Regions from separate parts of the Corynebacterium sp. P4-C1 genome, predicted to be linked through region 2. Evidence: predicted binding sites of a transcription regulator. Region 2 holds the regulator's gene; each other region holds the start of a gene.
The links. Region 2 encodes LexA, which represses DNA repair genes until DNA is damaged. Its sites were predicted from a motif close to CGAACANNTGTTCG; they were not measured.
Positions count from the first base shown of each region.

Region 1: the regulator LexA is predicted to act here: its motif matches at 4,040-4,053, upstream of QYR03_RS05105 (HNH endonuclease signature motif containing protein).
Region 3: the regulator LexA is predicted to act here: its motif matches at 2,400-2,413, upstream of QYR03_RS00335 (SAV_6107 family HEPN domain-containing protein).

Region 1 covers NZ_CP129966.1:1,067,376-1,073,370, forward strand. The annotation lists gene QYR03_RS05085 (inositol monophosphatase family protein) at 1-370, shown strand, start outside; gene hisN (histidinol-phosphatase) at 363-1,145, shown strand; gene QYR03_RS05095 (S1 family peptidase) at 1,142-1,978, opposite strand; gene QYR03_RS05100 (thiamine phosphate synthase) at 2,053-2,703, shown strand; gene QYR03_RS05105 (HNH endonuclease signature motif containing protein) at 2,700-3,968, opposite strand; gene QYR03_RS05110 (Nramp family divalent metal transporter) at 4,214-5,461, opposite strand; gene QYR03_RS05115 (cation transporter) at 5,494-5,995, opposite strand, start outside.
Region 2 covers NZ_CP129966.1:280,463-286,457, reverse strand. The annotation lists gene hrpA (ATP-dependent RNA helicase HrpA) at 1-1,433, shown strand, start outside; gene nrdR (transcriptional regulator NrdR) at 1,495-1,959, opposite strand; gene QYR03_RS01325 (hypothetical protein) at 2,075-2,446, opposite strand; gene lexA (transcriptional repressor LexA) at 2,724-3,398, shown strand; gene QYR03_RS01315 (DeoR/GlpR family DNA-binding transcription regulator) at 3,530-4,309, shown strand; gene QYR03_RS01310 (1-phosphofructokinase family hexose kinase) at 4,489-5,454, shown strand; gene QYR03_RS01305 (fructose-specific PTS transporter subunit EIIC) at 5,469-5,995, shown strand, end outside.
Region 3 covers NZ_CP129966.1:69,677-75,671, forward strand. The annotation lists gene QYR03_RS00320 (alpha-(1->6)-mannopyranosyltransferase A) at 1-554, opposite strand, end outside; gene QYR03_RS00325 (polyprenyl synthetase family protein) at 569-1,666, opposite strand; gene QYR03_RS00330 (N-acetyltransferase) at 1,708-2,283, opposite strand; gene QYR03_RS00335 (SAV_6107 family HEPN domain-containing protein) at 2,510-2,938, shown strand; gene QYR03_RS00340 (DUF3040 domain-containing protein) at 3,054-3,446, shown strand; gene mraZ (division/cell wall cluster transcriptional repressor MraZ) at 3,890-4,324, shown strand; gene rsmH (16S rRNA (cytosine(1402)-N(4))-methyltransferase RsmH) at 4,566-5,579, shown strand; gene QYR03_RS00355 (hypothetical protein) at 5,672-5,995, shown strand, end outside.

The sequences.
Region 1 (5,995 bases), 790 kb from region 2:
ACGGAACGGCCGCGAGCTTGAACAGCTTGCCGACGCTCCGCTGCCCCACCTCGCACTCGCCACCTACCTCCACCCCACCTCGATGACGAACGAAGCCATCCGCGGGGCGTGGCTGAGCGTCGCGAACCACGCCGCCACTGTGCGCATGTTCGGCGCCGGTTCCATCGACCTGGCCACCGTCGCCTCCGGCGGCATCGGCGGCTGGCTGCAGCACTCCGTGGCGGACTGGGACTGGCTGCCCGGAAAAGCGCTGGTGGAAGCTGCAGGCGGGAAGGCCGTCAAGGCCGACGCCGGCGGAGTCACCTGGTGTGTAGCGGGAAACCGCCAGCTCGTCGACGATGTGCTGGCTAAGCTTGAGCAGCATGGCTAACTACTCTGACGACCTCGCCCTGGCCCTCGAGCTCGCGGACCTCGCTGACACGGTCACCTTGGAACGCTTCGAGTCCGCCGACCTGAAAGTCGATACCAAGCCCGACATGACCCCTGTCTCCGACGCCGACATCGCGGTGGAGAGCGCTCTGCGCGACAAGCTGGGCACCACCCGCCCCGCAGATAGCGTGCTTGGGGAGGAATTCGGCGGCGATGTGCAGTTCTCTGGCCGCCAGTGGGTCATCGACCCGATCGACGGAACGAAGAATTTCGTCCGCGGCGTGCCTGTGTGGGCCACGCTGATCTCCCTGCTCGAGGACGGCAAACCCGTCGTCGGCGTGGTCAGTGCCCCAGCCCTCACCCGCCGCTGGTACGCGAGCGAGGGCACCGGCGCGTGGCGCACATTCGCCGACGGTGGCGTCACCCGGTTGGGGGTCTCGGGTGTGAAGGGGCTGGGAGATGCGTCGATTAGCATCTCGTCCTTGAGCGGCTGGCGCGACCGCGGCTTGCGGGACCAGCTGATCGCGCTCACCGACGACGTGTGGCGTCTCCGCGGCTACGGCGATTTCTTCTCCTACTGCCTCGTCGCTGAGGGCGCCGTGGATATCGCCGCCGAGCCCGAAGTTTCCCTGTGGGACTTGGCCGCCCTGTCCGTCCTCGTAACTGAGGCCGGCGGCCGCTTCACCTCGCTGGCTGGCGAGGACGGCCCCCACGGCGGCGATGCCATAGCCACCAACGGCCTGCTGCACGACGAGGTGCTCAGCCGGTTGGCCTAGCCCGCGAGGCGGAAGCCGTTGCCCACTCCAGGCGCAGTGTTGAGGTCCGCGATGATCGCATCGATATTCGTCGACACAGTCGGCGCATGAACCGGCCCCTGGAGCGGGCTAACGCACTGCAGGTTGGCGAAACGCGGGATGGAGCTTCCGTTGACCAGCCCCACCAGGCGGGTGCCGGAGTAGAGCGGCGCGCCCGAATCCCCCGCCATCGCGCACACCTGCGACTGCTGGCGCGCGCCGTCCGCGATCCAGTTGACCCCGCAGGTCACGCCCGAGGCGTAGCCGTTCTTGCACAGCGTGTCGCCGGTGCGCGTCGCGCCGCCCGTGGAGCGGATCGTCGTCCCGTTGTAGCTGGCCGTCAGGTCCGCACGCGGGCCGAGCTCGATCACCGCGTAGTCGAGGGCACCGTTCTTGCGCGCGATCCGGCCGGTCGGGCCCGCCGCGAAGGAATCCGCCGACACCACCTGATCACCGATGTTGCCGCAGTGCCCCGCTGTGAGCGCCACGCGTCGTCCCGCGCTGTCCGTGCCCACTGCCGCGACCGTGCACATGCCGTACATGCCCACGTAGATCGGGGCACCAGCGCCGTACAGCGCCCGCCCCCGCGACGCCGCATTCTTCGCGCCCGGATTCGCACGCTGCGCGTCGAAGAACGAGCCCGGCACTCGGTGCAGGACGCTGCCCGCGAAAGGCTTGCCCGCCAACACCTTCGACGCTGGGTCGTTGCGCCACTGGTAGTTCGGATCGGTCTGCGCGTTAGCCTGCGGCGCGATCGTCACCGTCAGCGCGGCTAGAGCGCTCAACGCCGCGGCGGCCAAGGCCCGGAGCTTCATGGTGGGCATCCCTTCTCCCAGTGGACGTGAATAGACAAACCGTACACCACGAGCCCCTCTCTACAATGGCGCACATGAGTGATCTGGACCTCCGCTGTTACTTCGTCACCGGCGCTGGCGCGCCCGACCACATTGTGGAGACCGCCCGCGCGGCTGCCCAAGGCGGCGCCGGAATCATCCAGGTGCGCAGCAAACCCATCAGCGCCCGCGACCTTCACGATCTCGCCTTGTCCGTGGTCACCGCCGTGCACGAGGTCAACCCGGATGCGCGCGTGCTTATCGACGACCGCGTCGACGTCGCCCTCGCCCTTAAACCCCACGGCGTCGCCGGAGTCCACATCGGCCAAGACGACCTGAACCCGCGCATCGCCCGTGAACTTCTCGGCCCCGATGCCGTCATCGGCTTGACCACAGGCACCCTCGAGCTTGTCCAGGCCGCCAACGATTACGCTGACGTCATCGACTACATCGGTGCCGGTCCTTTCCGCGATACCCCGACAAAGGACTCCGGCCGCGCGCCCTTGGGGCTTGAGGGCTACCCCGCCCTGGTCGAGGCCTCCCGTGTCCCAGTCGTCGCCATTGGCGATGTGACCGCAGACGACGCCGAAGATCTCGCCCGCACCGGCGTCGACGGCGTGGCCATCGTCCGTGGCATCATGAACGCCGAGGATCCGCGCGACTACGTTGAGCGCGTCGTCGCCGCCGTCGACCGCGGCCGCCCCTAACTCGCGAAGCTGTCGGCGCATCCACGTTTCTCCACCTCCGGCATCATGTAAAGGTCATTCCTGACTGGCAACGAGTGGTTGTATGACACGTAGCGGCTGCCATCCCCGAAGTCGAACACGATCTCGTCGCCGTGGCGGGTGACCTGGGCGTAGCCCTCAGTGACCAGCGAGTGGCACGCGGAGCACAGCGGGATGAGGTTCTCCATGTCCGTCAACCCGCCGTTGGCCCATTCCTCCATATGATGGAATTCCATGAACCGCGTGTGCGTGCACCCCGGCATCGCGCACTGCCCACTCCACATGGCCAGTAGCGACCGAATCTGACCGTCCGTAGCCAAACGCGTCGAGCGGCCTGCGTTGATGATCATTCCGCGGTCATCCACCGTGTCCAGGCGCACGAGCGCATTCGCCACGAGGTTCTCCAGCCCCTTCGACGCAGCACCCGCATTATTGGGTAGATACGCCCGGCCATCCAGCGTTGCCATCACACTGACCTGCGCGCCCGGCGCGCGGAGCGTACTCCGCGGCTTCGACCTGACCATGTTGACCATGCCCATCAGCGCGTGGACCATCGCACGCCCCGTCGGCAAGCCGAAGCCCGAGACGTCTTTCTTCGCCTGTACTTTCTCTTCCTCCTCTTCCTTCGACCGGACGAGTGCATCCAGTTTTTCCTGCTCAACGTATCCGTCTTCGCCGACGATGCCACTGAGCTCCTCCTTGCCAGCTGCGAAACTCAGATGCCCGATCTTCAAAGCAGCGCAGAAGCTCTCCCCATCCACAGGATTCACCCTGCCCCAGAATCTCAGGCACCCGTCTTCGTCCCTTTTCACCCGGAGATAGAAGTCTCTTTTGGCTCCTTCTGCGCTGTTCTTCCCGCGCCCAGCCAGCGCGCAGGCCAAGCCGTTGTGTCCCAGCTTCATAGCCTTTTCCACAACCTCGACCTCATTTTCCGGGGTAAGGTATTTGAGAGCCAGCCGCAGCGCCGAGTAGCTCACGTTCCCCGCCGCGAACATCTCCGCCAGATACGGAAAATTCTGCAACTGCCGCGCCACATGCACGTACTCGTGCGCCGACGATTCCGACAGTCCCAACCGGCGCATCAGCCAGGTCGCAGTGCTCGAGGACCCGCATTTCTCCGCGAGAGCCCGGCGGTCGAATTCCCCGATCATCTCTAACAACCCGGACTTCGAACGCATCATCGACCGGTAGGCGTAAACAATATCCTCCGCCAGCTCCCCGTGCCCGAGTTCAGTTTCGTCTCGCATTTCCAGCATCATCCCCCATTGCCGTTGTCTGATTCTTTTGAACGGACCATACACAACGCCCCGGACACACTAGAACATGTTTTCGACTTAGCATGTGGATAAACTCCGCACTGCGGAGTTCCTGGGGTTTTCCGGGGCGCCCATCGGCACCAGCCTCTCTAGCGCCTCCTAATGCCCCTAGCGCCCGAACCCCAAGCTCGCCCCGACTCCGCACTGCGGAGTTCCTGCGGATTTCTGAACCGCACCTAAAACAAGCCGAACAGAGACAAGCCGCCGAGCACAACCGTGATCAGGAAGATCAGGCCGCCAGCGATATTCGTGGCCAGCCCGTTGGCATGCTCGCCGAGCAGCTTCTTGTTGTTCATGGTGTAGAGGAGAAAGAAAGCGACAACAGGCAGGAGGCTGCCGTTGGCGGCCTGGGCGAGGACGATCACCTGGATCGGGTTCACGCCGGTGACCGCAATGACGGCGCCGACGATGACGACAGTGAGGTAAATGGCCCGGAACTTTGTGTCTTTCAGGTCGCTGGTCCAGCCCATGACACCGCAAATGGCGTACGCCGCCCCAAGGGGTCCGGCAACTGCGGAGGTCATGCCCGCGGCGAAAAGGCCGATAGCAAGGACCCAGGGTGCGGCGTCGCCAAGCATGGGGCGCAAAGGCTCGGCCATATCCGCGGCGGATTCAGCGGTCAGCCCCTGACTGAACATGACTGTCGCGGCGGTGGTGAGGATGGCGAGGGTGATCACTCCGCCCACAGTGATGGAGACAGCATTGTCGACGCGGGCCTTCTTCAGCGCGAGGCTCTGAGGCTCAGTCCCCCATTTCTCCCGCACCAAATTGGAATGCAGAAAGACGTTGTACGAGACAACGGTGGTGCCCACCAAGGCGACCGCGGTGACTGCGGCACCGCCGGGAATGCCGGGGACGAACATGCCGTGGAGCATCGCGCCAATGTCCGGCTTCACCGCCACTGCCGTGACAAGGAAAATGCCCATGAGGATGACCACCAGCACCGACATGAATGCCTCGATGATTTTGTAGCTCCCAGTGAGCAGGACAAGGACGATCACAGCGGCGATAATGCCGGACAGGACAGGGACGGGCAGGCCGGTCACACCACTGAGCGCTAGCGCCGTGCCGGTGGTGTCGCCACCCGCATAGGCCGCGCCACCGATGCCGATCGCTGTGACGATCAGGGCGATCATGGCGATTTTGGCTGCGGGCGATTGAAAGGTCGCGCGCATGGCCTCGCCGGTACTCATCTCGCCCGTCAAGCCCAGGCGGGCCGACATCTCCTGGAGAACAATCGTCGCAATGATGGAGAACACGATGGCCCACGCCAGCGCGAACCCGAAGTCCGCACCTGTAGTCGTGGCAGTGGTGACAGTTCCCGGTCCAATGAATGAAGCGCTGATCAGCAGGCCGGGACCGATCCAGCCGGATTTCTTTTTCGTGCAGTGACGGTGGACATCTGCCCTCCCAAAATCGAGGATATGTGTCCTACATCACTTCATGCGGTGAGGGTCTAGCATTCCTCCATATCGGCGAACGCTTCCTCGACGGAGTCGTGCTCTTCGCGGGACTCTTCCCACACTTCCTTGGCGGCGGAAAGGTTCACGATCGCGATGATCGCGCCGACGATGATGTCGAACCAGGCAGTCGCCCACACGAAGGTGAGCAGGCCGGCGACGATGATGAGGATGTTGGCCAACGCGTCGTTGCGCGCAGCGAGCCACGCACCGGTGGCTAGCGAGGACCCCTCGTTGCGCAGGCGGAGCAAAATCACAGCGCAGATCAGGTTGACCACGAGCGCGCCGAGCGCCACACCGGTCAGCCCCTCAGGCGAGGGTGGCTCCGGGCTCATGATCTTGAGCACGACGGTCACGATCGCGGCGATCGCCGGGATGAGGATGAGGGCAGCCAGCACCGAACCAGCTGTCCGGCGCCGGGCTGCTGGCCACGCCACAGCGAAGAACACCAGCAGGTTGATCGCGGTGTCTTCGAGGAAGTCCGCGGAATCCGCGAAC
Region 2 (5,995 bases):
AGCGCCAGAAGGACGCGTCTTTCCTCGACTTCGACCCGGAGGCACTGCTTAGCGACGCCTCCCCCGACTCCTCCGAAGCCGCCTTCCCCGACAAATGGCGCCAAGGTTCCATCAACTACGACCTGCAGTACAAATTCGAACCGGGAGACCCCTTCGACGGTGTTACCGTCCTCGTTCCCGTTCCCTTGCTGGCCGGACTGGAGAACACCGATTTCGACTGGCTCGTGCCCGGCGTGCGCGAAGAACTCGTCACCGAGCTCATCCGCTCCCTGCCCAAGGCGCTGCGCAAGACTGTTGTTCCAGCACCGGAATTCGCCGAACGCGCCATGGGCAAGCTGCTGCCTTTCGAAGCCCCCATCACCGAGCAACTCGCCGAAGTCCTCCGCTCCTTGGGCGGCCACGGCATCAACGCGACCGACTTCCGATCCGAGTCCCTGCCTGCTCACCTGACTATGACGTTCGCCGCTGTCGACCGGCGCGGCAAGATCATCGACCACGACAAGAGCCTCGCCGCACTAAAAAAGCGCCAGGCCGGCCACATCACCTCGTCCGTGTCCAAAGCCACTAAGAAAGCCGAATCCGGATCCGTGGCCGAGTGGACCGACGACACTCTCGGCGCCGTGCCCGAGACAGTCACCACCGAGATCGAAGGCAACCACGTCGATGCCTACCCCGCACTCGAGGCCACCGCCGACGGTGTCCGCGTGAAGGTCTTCCCCACCAAAGCCGCCGCCGACGCCTCCATGATGACGGCCACCTTGGCCATGCTCATGCGCCACATCCCGGTCAACGCCGCACAGATGACGAAGGGGCTGCCGTTGCGGCAGCGGGTGGCCGTCGATAAGTATCCCCACGGTGGCGCGGCGGGACTCGTCGAAGATGCGCGCGTGGCTGCGATCCGCGATCTCATGATGGCCAACGGAGGCCCGGTCCGCACGCCCGCAGAATTCAAGAAGCTTCTCGACGCCGTGAAACCCCAGGTTCCCGGGGTCGTCCGGCGGTCCGTCGTCGGAATTTCCGGCGGAGTCGTTGAATACATCAACATCGCCGCCGAACTGGAGAACTGGTCGGGCCCCGCCATCGACGACATCCGACAGCAAATGGCGTTTCTCCTGCCCAAGAACGCCATCACAGTCCACGGCATGGAGAATCTCCAGCACCTCCCGCGGTACATGTCCGCCATCCAGGTGCGCCTCGAGGACATGAATCTCGACCCCGACCGCGACGCCGACCGTCAGTCCGTCGTCGACGAGGTGAAGAGCACGCTCGACGCCAAGCTGAAGCGCCTGCCTGCCCAACGCGCGAAATCACGGGCGGTCAAAGACATCCTCTGGCGTATTCAGGAGCTTCGTGTGAGTCTGTTCGCGCAGCGCCTGGGCACCGCTAAGCCAGTGAGCCCGCGGCGCATCGAGAAAATGATCGACAAGCTCTAAGACGCCGGGCGGAGCCCGCGATCACTTGCCGCACTCACTGTGCTCACTTAATGCCGTGGACTTACAGCTCCTCCATGCCGCGGTCCTTGCGCCTCATGAGGCGGATTTCGGATTCGAAGTCGTCAGCGCTCTCGAAAGATTTGTACACCGACGCAAAGCGCAGATAGGCGACCTCGTCGAGCGCCCGCAGCGGCTCGAGGATGGCCAGGCCGATCTCGTTGGAAGGGATCTGTGAGCTGCCGTGACTGCGCACGATCTCCTCGACCTCTTGTGCGAGGCGCTTCAACGCATCATCGGACACATCTCGGCCTTGGCATGCGCGGCGCACACCGACGATGAGTTTGTCGCGGTCGAAGGGTTCGCTGACCCCGTTGCGCTTCACCACGGTCAGGACCGCTTTTTCCATGGTGGTGAAGCGTCCGCCGCACTCCGTACACTCGCGGCGGCGGCGAATGGCTGCGCCCCCCTCGACGAGACGGGAGTCGGAGACACGGGAGCTATCGTTCTGGCAGAAAGGACAGTGCACGGCTTAAGATCTTACTCCCCAGATCCGCCGCCAAGACGCGCCGACAGGACGCGGAATGCATACGCCCTCCCCCATGGTCGGCTTAGTGCGGGACGGGTCCGCGCACATGCTTTCTTTAGTGCTGGGACACGGCCGCCATCTGGGTGCCGGCGTTGTCGGAGACGAACCCGGCGTCCCCGCCGGAGAACGCCCCGCCGAATGCCGAACCGACGATCAGTGCCACGCCGAAAAGCGCGCCAAGGACAGTCGCACCGGCGGTCTCGCGCCGGGATTCGAACGAATCAGCGTTGCCACCGAACTCAACCCTGTCCGGCGCGTCGCGGTGCTCATATTTTCGATTATCCGGCCCCAAGGTTCGAACGGTGGGACGGTTCCGGAGCGCGCTCGAACGCCGGTCAAGGTCCCAGACATCAGCCGGCTGCACACGAGATGCGGGTTTCATCGAGGAGGAGTCGGCGCTGCTAGAACGTGCGATAGAGATAGTCATGAGAGTTCCTTTCTGTTGTTCGACTGCGATTCTAAGAGACGCTTCAACCACGTCCTAGAATGTGTTCGATTAAGTGTTCGATAGCTTCTATGTTCGATTTATAGCAAGGCGGCCAAAATTTGTCTAGGCGTGCTCCGAATATTTCGAACAAATTTGCTCATTCGTGGTAAACAAGAGTCAAGGGAACCGAACGCCGGGCAGCGTCGTCCAAGTTGATGAAGGGTTTCACCCCCACCCCAACGGACGATCACCATGGAGAGAAAAGAGGACGCACCCAATGCCGAAGCGAGAAGACAAGAAGCCGGACCTGAAGTCGTTGACTGAACGTCAGCGCCGCATTCTCGAGGTCATCCAGGACGCGGTAGTGCTGCGCGGCTATCCGCCGAGCATCCGCGAGATCGGGGATGCTGCCGGCTTGCAGTCGACGTCGTCGGTGGCGTACCAGCTCAAGGAGCTCGAAAAGAAGGGCTTTTTGCGCAGGGACCCGAACAAGCCCCGCGCGGTCGATCTTCGCCACTTGCCCGAGTCCGGATCACGCAAAAACCGCAAGGCCAGCCCGACGCCAGAGGACGCGGCGGCGCCCCGCTACATCCCGGTGCTGGGCCAAATCGCCGCCGGGAACCCGATCCTCGCGGAGGAGAACGTCTCCGAGTACTTCCCTCTCCCGGAAGAGCTCGTCGGTGACGGGGACCTCTACTTGCTCCAGGTTGTCGGGGAGTCGATGCGGGACGCCGGCATCCTCGACGGGGACTGGGTCGCGGTCCGCACACAGCCCGTCGCTGAGGAGGGCCAGTTCGTCGCCGCGCTTATCGACGGTGAGGCGACCGTCAAGGAATTCCACAAAGACTCCTCCGGCGTGTGGCTCCTCCCCCATAACGATGCCTTCGCCCCCATTAAGGGCGACGACGCGGAAATCATGGGCCTGGTCGTCTCCGTTTTCCGCAAACTCTAGCCTCCCCTTCCGGGGGTGAAACGGGCACAGACAGACACGCTCGGGCGTGATTTTTCAAGCCTAAAAGGAATAATGGGGCAAGTGTATGAGTGCCTCGCACGCACATGCCCGAGGCTCGGAAGGAAGTGCCCATGTACGCCGAAGAACGGCGCCGTCAGATCGCGTCCCTTACCGCCGTGGAGGGACGCGTCAACGTCACCGAACTCTCCACGAAATTTGACGTCACCGCCGAAACCATTCGGCGCGACCTCGCCGTGCTCGACCGCGAGGGCATCGTGCAGCGCGTTCACGGCGGAGCTGTTTCCAGCCAGTCGTACCTGACGACGGAACTTCCCCTCGACGCCCGGTTGCGCTCCGCGACGACAGCCAAGACCGCCATCGCGAAAGCCGCGCTCCAATTCTTGCCCACCTCGGGCGGTTCCGTCTTCCTTGACTCCGGCACGACCATCAACGTGCTCGCGGGCATGATCAAAGACGTTCCCGTCGCTGCGTCGCTGTCATTCGTGACCAACTCACTACCCATCGCGGTCGACCTGTCCAGTACGGGCGAAATCAATGTCCAGCTTCTCGGTGGCACAGTACGCGCCATCACGCAAGCCGTCGTCGGCGATACCGCGCTCCGAACGCTCGCGCTTTTGCGTGCCGACGTCGCCTTCATGGGCACCAACGCCCTCACCGTCGACCACGGGCTGTCCACCGCCGACGCGCAGGAAGCCGCCGTGAAATCAGCCATGGTGACCAACGCCCGGAAAGTCGTGGTGCTGTGCGACTCCTCCAAGCTCGGAAGCGACTACCTGGTGAGTTTCGCCGCCCTCGACAGCATCGACGTCGTTGTCACGGACACCGACGCTCCCCCGTCTTTCGTCACCGAGCTCACCGAACTCGGAGTCGATGTCATCCAGGCGGACTGAGCCGGACCGGCCCTCCCGCGCCGCCGTGACGCTTGCCGCATGTGGTTTTTCTTGAGCTAACCACACAAAACGGGCATAATCGGACATGAAGGGGCGCACATACCACCCCCGCCCCGGCATCTGTCCACCAACGCTCCAGCACCCCCACGGCCGCGCCGCGGAGCGAAAAGGATTGCCCAGTGATTATCACATTCACCGCTAACCCCAGTATCGACGCCACAATGTGCATCGACTCACTCGACCCAGGCGGGGTTCTCCGCGTCTCCGAGAGCTCGCGCGAACCGGGCGGGAAAGGCATCAACGTCTCCAACGCCGTGCTCAAAGCCGGCCAGGACACCCTCGCCATCGCTCCCGCCGCGGACAACGACCCCTTCACCGCGCTGGCCCGTTCCGCGGGAATTCCGCTGCGCACCGTCCCTGTGGACGGCGCAGTTCGCACGAACACCACCGTGACGGAATCATCCGGCCGCACAACTAAGCTCAACGAACCGGGCACCACGCTGACTGACGATGTCCGCCGCACGCTCGAAACAGAGCTTGTCGACGCCGCCTCCCACCCCCTCACCCGTGCCGCCGTCCTCGCCGGCTCGCTGCCCCCTGGTGCCCCGGCCGACTGGTACCCGCAACTGGTGGCAGCGCTGCGCGACGCTGCACCCGACCTGCTCATCGCAGTCGACACCTCCGACGAACCGCTCAAGGAGCTGGGAAGGAAGCTGGAGGCGACGGCGCCGGACGTCGTCAAGCCCAATGCTTTCGAGCTCGGCCAACTCGCGGGCATCGACGGCGGCGAGCTCGAGAGTCAAGCTGACGACGGCGACTTGGACGCGGTGGTGAAAGCCGCGGCAGCGCTCGTCGATAAGGGCGTGCGCGAAGTCCTCGTCACCCTCGGCGGCGCCGGCGCATGCCTCGTCACCGTCGACGGCGCATGGCACGCCGCCACCCCGCCCGCACAGGTGCGCTCCACCGTCGGCGCAGGCGACAGCTCCCTCGCGGGCTACATTCTCGCGCGTCTCGACGGCAAAGACTTCCCTGCAGCACTGCGCACCGCCGTCGCCTACGGCACCGCAGCCGCAGCCAGCCCGGGTACCGCAATCCCCTCCCCCGACGACATCGACTACGACCGCACCACCGTGCGCGAACTCTAAGAAAAGGAACCACCGTGTCCAACACCATCACCCCGGACCTCGTCCGGCTCGACACTGATTTCGGCGCCACGCCAGGCGACGTCATAGGCAACCTCGCCGAGCTCGTCGCTGCGGCCGGGCGCACCGACGAACCGAGCACGCTTGCCGATGCCGCCACCGCCCGCGAACTCAAAGCCGGCACCGGCGTCAACGGCAAGGTAGCCATCCCCCACTGCCGCACCGCCGCGGTGGGGGAACCCACTCTCGCGTTCGCCCGCCTGTCCCGGCCCGTCGATTTCTCCGGCCCGGACGGCGATGCCGAGCTCGTCTTCCTGATCGCCGCCCCTGAGGGCGGCGGCAAGGAGCACCTGAAGATTCTGTCCAAGCTCGCCCGCGCACTGGTCCGGGGTGAATTCCTCGACACCCTGCGCGCCGCCTCGACACCGGAAGAGGTTGTCGCGGCCGTCGATGAGGTGCTCAACGCTGCCCCCAAGAAGAAGGCCCCCGCGGCACCGGCAGCCGCCGGCGACAGCGCCGGATCCACCGCTGTCTCTGCCGCACC
Region 3 (5,995 bases), 210 kb from region 2:
TTGTAGCAGATGATCCCGGCCATGACGTTCTCGCCGACAAAGCTGGTGACCGCGTTTCCGATCCACAGGTGGAATGGGCCGTACGGGGTGGTGGTGTTGCGCCAGTCGTGGGAGACCTCCAGCAGGTACGGGCCGGGATTGACCGCGGCACCTTCGGAGTACGGGTCGAATCCGTCGCGCACCATCGCTCCCTGCATGAGGTAGGAGTACACGTCGCGCGACATCAGCGGAGCCGCCAGCAGCAGCGGGGCAGTCGCCGACCAGAGTGACGCACGAGCATAGCCCAGCCTGTCGCGCGGGCCGGTCTCACCGCGGCCGTCCACCACGTAGCGTCCCGCGCCAACCCAGCCGGCGACCAGGAGCAAAAGACCGGCGATGAGCGCGACGTCGAGCAGGCCGCGGGCATGCCCGTAGCTCAGGAATTCAAGGCCGAAATAGGCGAGTACGCCACCTCGGTTCCGCGTCGCGCCCGCTCCGAAGGAGCCCACCATGAGCAGCGCGGCACCAACGGCGCCAAGCCGCAGCGCGGTTGTCGGGGAAAGTCGTGCAGTCATCGGGCAGGTGCTTCTTATTTGCGGCGAGAGGTCGACTTGATCGCTAGAGCTGTCAGCGTCTCCACTGCCTCGTCAGTGATAGCGGCCTCCTCGAGGTGCTTCAGGCCCGACTCGGTGAGACGGGTGATGCGTTCCTCCGTGACGTCCACGGCGCCGGTGGACTCGATGATGCGCGCAAGTTCGGCGATGTCCGCTGGGTCCGTGGCGGAACCGATGCCGGCCCGCAGCTTCTCCGCCGCGGACGGGTCAGTGGCATCCGCCGCTTCAAGCGCCAGTGCGTAGAGCACCGTGCGCTTGCCCTCCCGCAGATCGTCGCCTGCCGGCTTGCCGGTGACCGCAGGGTCGCCGAACACACCCAGCAAATCATCCCGGAGCTGGAACGCAATGCCGATGTCGCGCCCGTAGCCGCGCAGGGCGTCAATCGTCCGCTCGTCGGCCCCCGCGATCGCAGCGCCGAGGTGCAGCGGACGCTCCACCGTGTACGCGGCCGTCTTGAAACGGTTGACCGAATCCGCCTGCTCGGCACTTTCGCTGCCGGAGGCTTCGAGCGCGATGTCGAGGATCTGCCCGCCAATGACCTCCGAGCGCATTCCGCGCCAGGGCTCGGCGGCGCGCTGGAGGGCCTCATCGCTCACACCGGAATAACGCCACATATCGTCAGCCCACGCGAGGGCAAGATCCCCGATGAGAATGGCGACATTCTCTCCGTAGATGTTCGAGTCTCCGTGCCAGCCGCGCTGCGCGTGCTTCGCGGCAATTGCCCGGTGCACAGTCGGCTTGCCGCGCCGGGTGTCGGAGGCATCGATGATGTCGTCGTGAATCAACGCGCACGCTTGGATCAGCTCGAGGGCGCTCACCGCGCGGAGGACAGCAACCGGATCTTCGTCCGTGTTTTTGGGATCGACCGTCGCAGCGTAGCCCACCCACCCGTACGTCGGACGGATTCGTTTGCCCCCGCCGAGCACGAAATCACGCAAGTGCCCGAGCGATTCTGCGACCGGTCCGCCGATTTCGGTGATGCGCGCCGCGTTGTCCGTGAAGAATCGCCGCAGTTCTTTCTCCACTTCCTGCGGGACATCAGTTACCGCAATGTGAGTCGTGCGCTCGCTCAAAGGTCGTGGCTCCTTCTAACCGCGGGGTGGACGAATACCGCTCACTCTACCGGGGCGGCTGAAGGCAGCGGCAATGTCCGGCCGAGCACGGCGAAGGGGCGTGGGTCGCCCGTGTATGTGAAGCCCCGGAGAATGTCTTTGAATCCGAGCGAGCGGTAGAGGCCGAAGGCGGCGTTGTTCTCTTGCGGAACTTCCGGCGTGGAGAGGAGGACGTACGGCTGCCGAGCTTGCTCCAGAAGCCGGTGGATGAGCGCGCGCCCGAGGCCACGGCACTGCATGCCGGGGGACACATGGACTTCGGCGAGCTCGAAATAGCTCTCCACTACTTCGAGCATGCGCGGTGTCATGGCGTGGTTTTCGACCAGTCCCCGGCGCAGCTGCTGATCCCACCACCGGCGCGTGGATCCGCGGAAGCCGTAAGCGATTCCCGCGAGTGCTCCGTTGTCGAAAGCGGCAGTGGCGGTGAAGTCGTGCTCCACGGAGTCGCGGCGCCACACAGCCACCCGCTCATCACGGATGCGCACGGGATAACGCATCGCCTCTATGTACAGGTCGACCAAGTCTGGGGCCATGGCGGAGAACTCGTGCGGGGATAGCTCGCGGATAGTAACGGACACGAACTCCATCGAACCACGAGCCGTGCGTAGCCGTTGCCGGTTCGGGTTATCCACAGGCTTCAAATTGAATCCATGCAGGATGGGAGGGACGAAGAGGGGCATTTCCGGCAATGGTTCGAAAATGTGTGCGAATCGCGTGATGCTGTGTCGGACCCGCTTTCTAATGTGAATTTCACAAAAGCAACCACGGCGGTGAGTTTCGAGCGAGGAGGATGACGTGTCCAGCGTGATTTCTGCAACGACCGGTGCTGTGTACGGGGCCACGCCCGCGCCATCGCGGCATGATGAGTTCCTTAGCTCGGCGCATGCGCATCTCAATGATGCGCACGATCAGCTCGCCGCGGGGACGCCGGACCTTGCCCTGGAAAGTGCCTACCGTGCCGCGCTGAGGACGGCGGGGGCGGCCGCCGCGCAGTCGCCGGTAGTGGCCAAGCGCAAGCGTCTCCCCACGAGTGCGTGGGACAAGTTGGCCCTGACCGGCCCGAGGGGAAAGTACTGGGCGGATACCTTTTCTGGTTTCTCGCGGCTGAGGGGGAGGGTTGCGTCCGGAATTGAACTCCGTCCCCGCCGCGAGGAAGCGGAGCGCCTGCTGGATCTCGCCTCTAGTTTTTACGGGGAGATCGCGGGGGAGGAAGACGGTATGACCGCTGCTTAGTCGTTTGGGGGCTGTCCTGCCCGGAAGCATGGGCGGTATGATGGAAGGAACTAAACAAGACGCTCAAGCGTTGTAGTTCAGAGAAGACAGCGACCAAATCAGGCTGGGAGTGAAAGTGGCTTTATCTGAGCAGGAACAGAAGTTGCTCCGCGAGATCGAGGAGTCGCTGATGGCCGATGACCCGAAATTCGGGTCGTCTGTGAGTTCCGTTTCCGATCGTGGATCGTCCGGCGGGGGGTTCCGCCCGACAATGCGGGCTGTGGCCCTGATCGTGCTCGGCCTTGTGCTGCTTATTTCCGGCGTGGCGTTGGCGGCGGAGAGCCTCTGGTTCGTTGCGCTGAGCATTCTCGGGTTTGTGGTCATGTTCATTGGCGGTGTTTGGGGCTTGCGTGCCCCGGCTGAGGATGTTGCGCCGAGGCGTGTGCAAAATGCCGGCCCGCAGTTGCGCCGTGACGGTGTCAGCTCGCGAATGGAAGATAATTTTCGCCGGCGCTTCGAAGGCCAGTAGGTCTCCGGGATCCACCGGCTTCTAGGCGGCTTCTTCTATCCCCCTCATGGAAACGTGAGGGGGATTTTCCGTGTGCCCACTTCGCCCCACCACGGGTCCCCACTTTCACCCACTGGAGCGGAAAGTTGCTCTAAGCTTCAGATTTTCCTGGGGAAATGGCGTCTCCATTCATGGTGGTGGAGTGACTCAAAGTGACCAGAATGCTCTTGTGGTGGTTTTGGGGCAGGATGCTGGACGTGGGGACGGGTGGGTCCGCCACGCGTGAATAGTGCTCTGAACTGTATATTTATGACACAAGAAAAGAATTTTGTGTTCCAATGTGGCGATTGTGGGGGAGAGTGGGTTAAAGTGGGGGACAGTGAAGGGCCGGTGTGACGATGCCGGGTCGGATCTGACAAAAATTCACAGCCGGAGTCGTCGAGCGAAGGAAGGTAGGGCGCCGGATGTTTCTGGGCACCTATACCCCCAAGCTGGACGACAAGGGGCGCCTGACGTTGCCCGCCAAGTTCCGCGAGGGGCTGGCGGACGGGCTGATGGTGACCAAGGGGCAGGACCACTCGTTGGCGGTCTATCCCCGCGAGGAATTCGCGGCTCGCGCACGTAAGGCGGCCGCGGTTTCCCGCACGAACCCGAAGGCGCGTGCCTTCATCCGAAACTTGGCGGCAAGTGCGGATGAACAGACGCTCGACGGTTCTGGTCGCATCACGTTGTCGCCGGCGCACCGTGATTACGCGAACCTTTCGAAGGAGTGCGTGGTCATCGGTTCAGTGGATTTCTTGGAAATTTGGGACGCCGAGTCCTGGCAGAAATACCAAGAAAATACCGAGGCCGCTTTCTCGGCGGCCGACGAGGACGACATTCTCTCGGGTCTGCTTTAAGCGGGCGGACGGAGAGCGTGCACGGACTCTGTTCGGGGCGCGAGTCGTTCTGGTGTACTTCCCCGATATCAGAATGACCGCCCCGAGCAGGGCCCTGCACGTTCCCCGTGGATACAAGTGCAGTCAGACAAAAACCGGACTTAATCCGGAACTAACCCAGACCTAAATCAAAGCACGACACATCAGGCGCAACCAAGGGGGGTGGACCAGGGTGGCACATCACACGTCGAAGGAATCCGACATGGATTTTGGCATCGATGCCAACCACGGCCACGTCCCGGTCATGCGCGACCGCATGGGGGATCTTCTACGCCCGGCGGTGGAGAAGTTCGCCGACGACGCCGTGATTGTCGACGGCACGTTGGGGGCTGGCGGGCACACGGAGTACTTCCTTTCTGAGTTCCCGCGCGTCACCGTAATTGGTATCGACCGTGACGCGGCGGCGCTGGAGAAAGCGACGCAGCGTCTGGAGCGGTTCGGCGGGAGGTTCGTCTCAGTGCGGGGCCGCTTCGACTGCCTGGCTGAAGAATTGCAAGCTAATGCGCACCCAGTGTTCGAGCGCGTCCGCGAAACAGGGTTGGCGGGCGCCTTTTTTGATCTCGGGGTGTCCTCGATGCAGCTTGACCAGGAGGAGCGCGGCTTTGCTTACCGCGTCGACGCGCCACTGGATATGCGCATGGATCCGAGCTCGGGCATGACTGCCGCGGATGTCCTGAACACCTACAGCCACGGGGACCTGGCTCGTGTGCTGAAGACCTACGGCGACGAGCGCTTCGCGGGAAAGATCGCCTCAGCTGTCCTCGCTGAGCGGGAGAAGGAGCCTTTCGACCGTTCCGGACGTTTGGTCGACCTGCTGTACAAGGTCATTCCGGCTGCTACTCGCCGCACCGGCGGACACCCGGCAAAGCGAACCTTCCAGGCGCTTCGCGTGGAAGTGAACCGGGAGCTCGAAGCCCTGGCGAATGTCATACCGATGGTGGCGGACGCTCTCGGACCAGGTGGCCGTGCTGTTTTCATGAGCTACCAGTCCCACGAGGACAAAATAGTCAAGCGTGCTTTCGCGGATATGACGGAATCGAAGACCCCGGCGGGGTTGCCGACGGAGCTGCCCGGTATGGAGGCCAAGTTCCGTCTTGTCACCCACGGAGCTGAGCAGGCTTCGGATGCGGAAATCGAACTGAACCGGAGAGCGGCCTCAGTGCGGGTCCGCGCCGTAGAGAAGCTGAACAACGAGCCTCCCGGGGGTGCGCGATGACCACCGTAGGGGCACCAGGAAACTCGACAAGACCGAGCAAACAAACACCGAATTCACGCAGAGAACAGCCACTAGCGAAGGGGAGCACGACAATGGGAGCAAGCCGAGACCTCACTGCCGGGACCACTGCTGGCGGCTCGACTGCGCTACTGGAGCGCACCCCGCAGCGGACCACCCGTCACGGTGAGCGCACGCGTACCGCACCGGCCCCTTCGGGGCTGAAGCCGCGGATCGCGCCGCATGTCCCGCGCGGCCCGCGCCGACTGGGCTCTAAGCAGGTTGTTTCTGTGCGCGGCCGCCGCGTCAACACCACGGATGCGAAGAGAAAGTTCTCCAAGCGGTCGTTGATGGCCCTGCCTCTGCTCATCCTGGGCATTTTCGGTGCCATGCTCCTATCGGCGCTGTCGACGCAACAG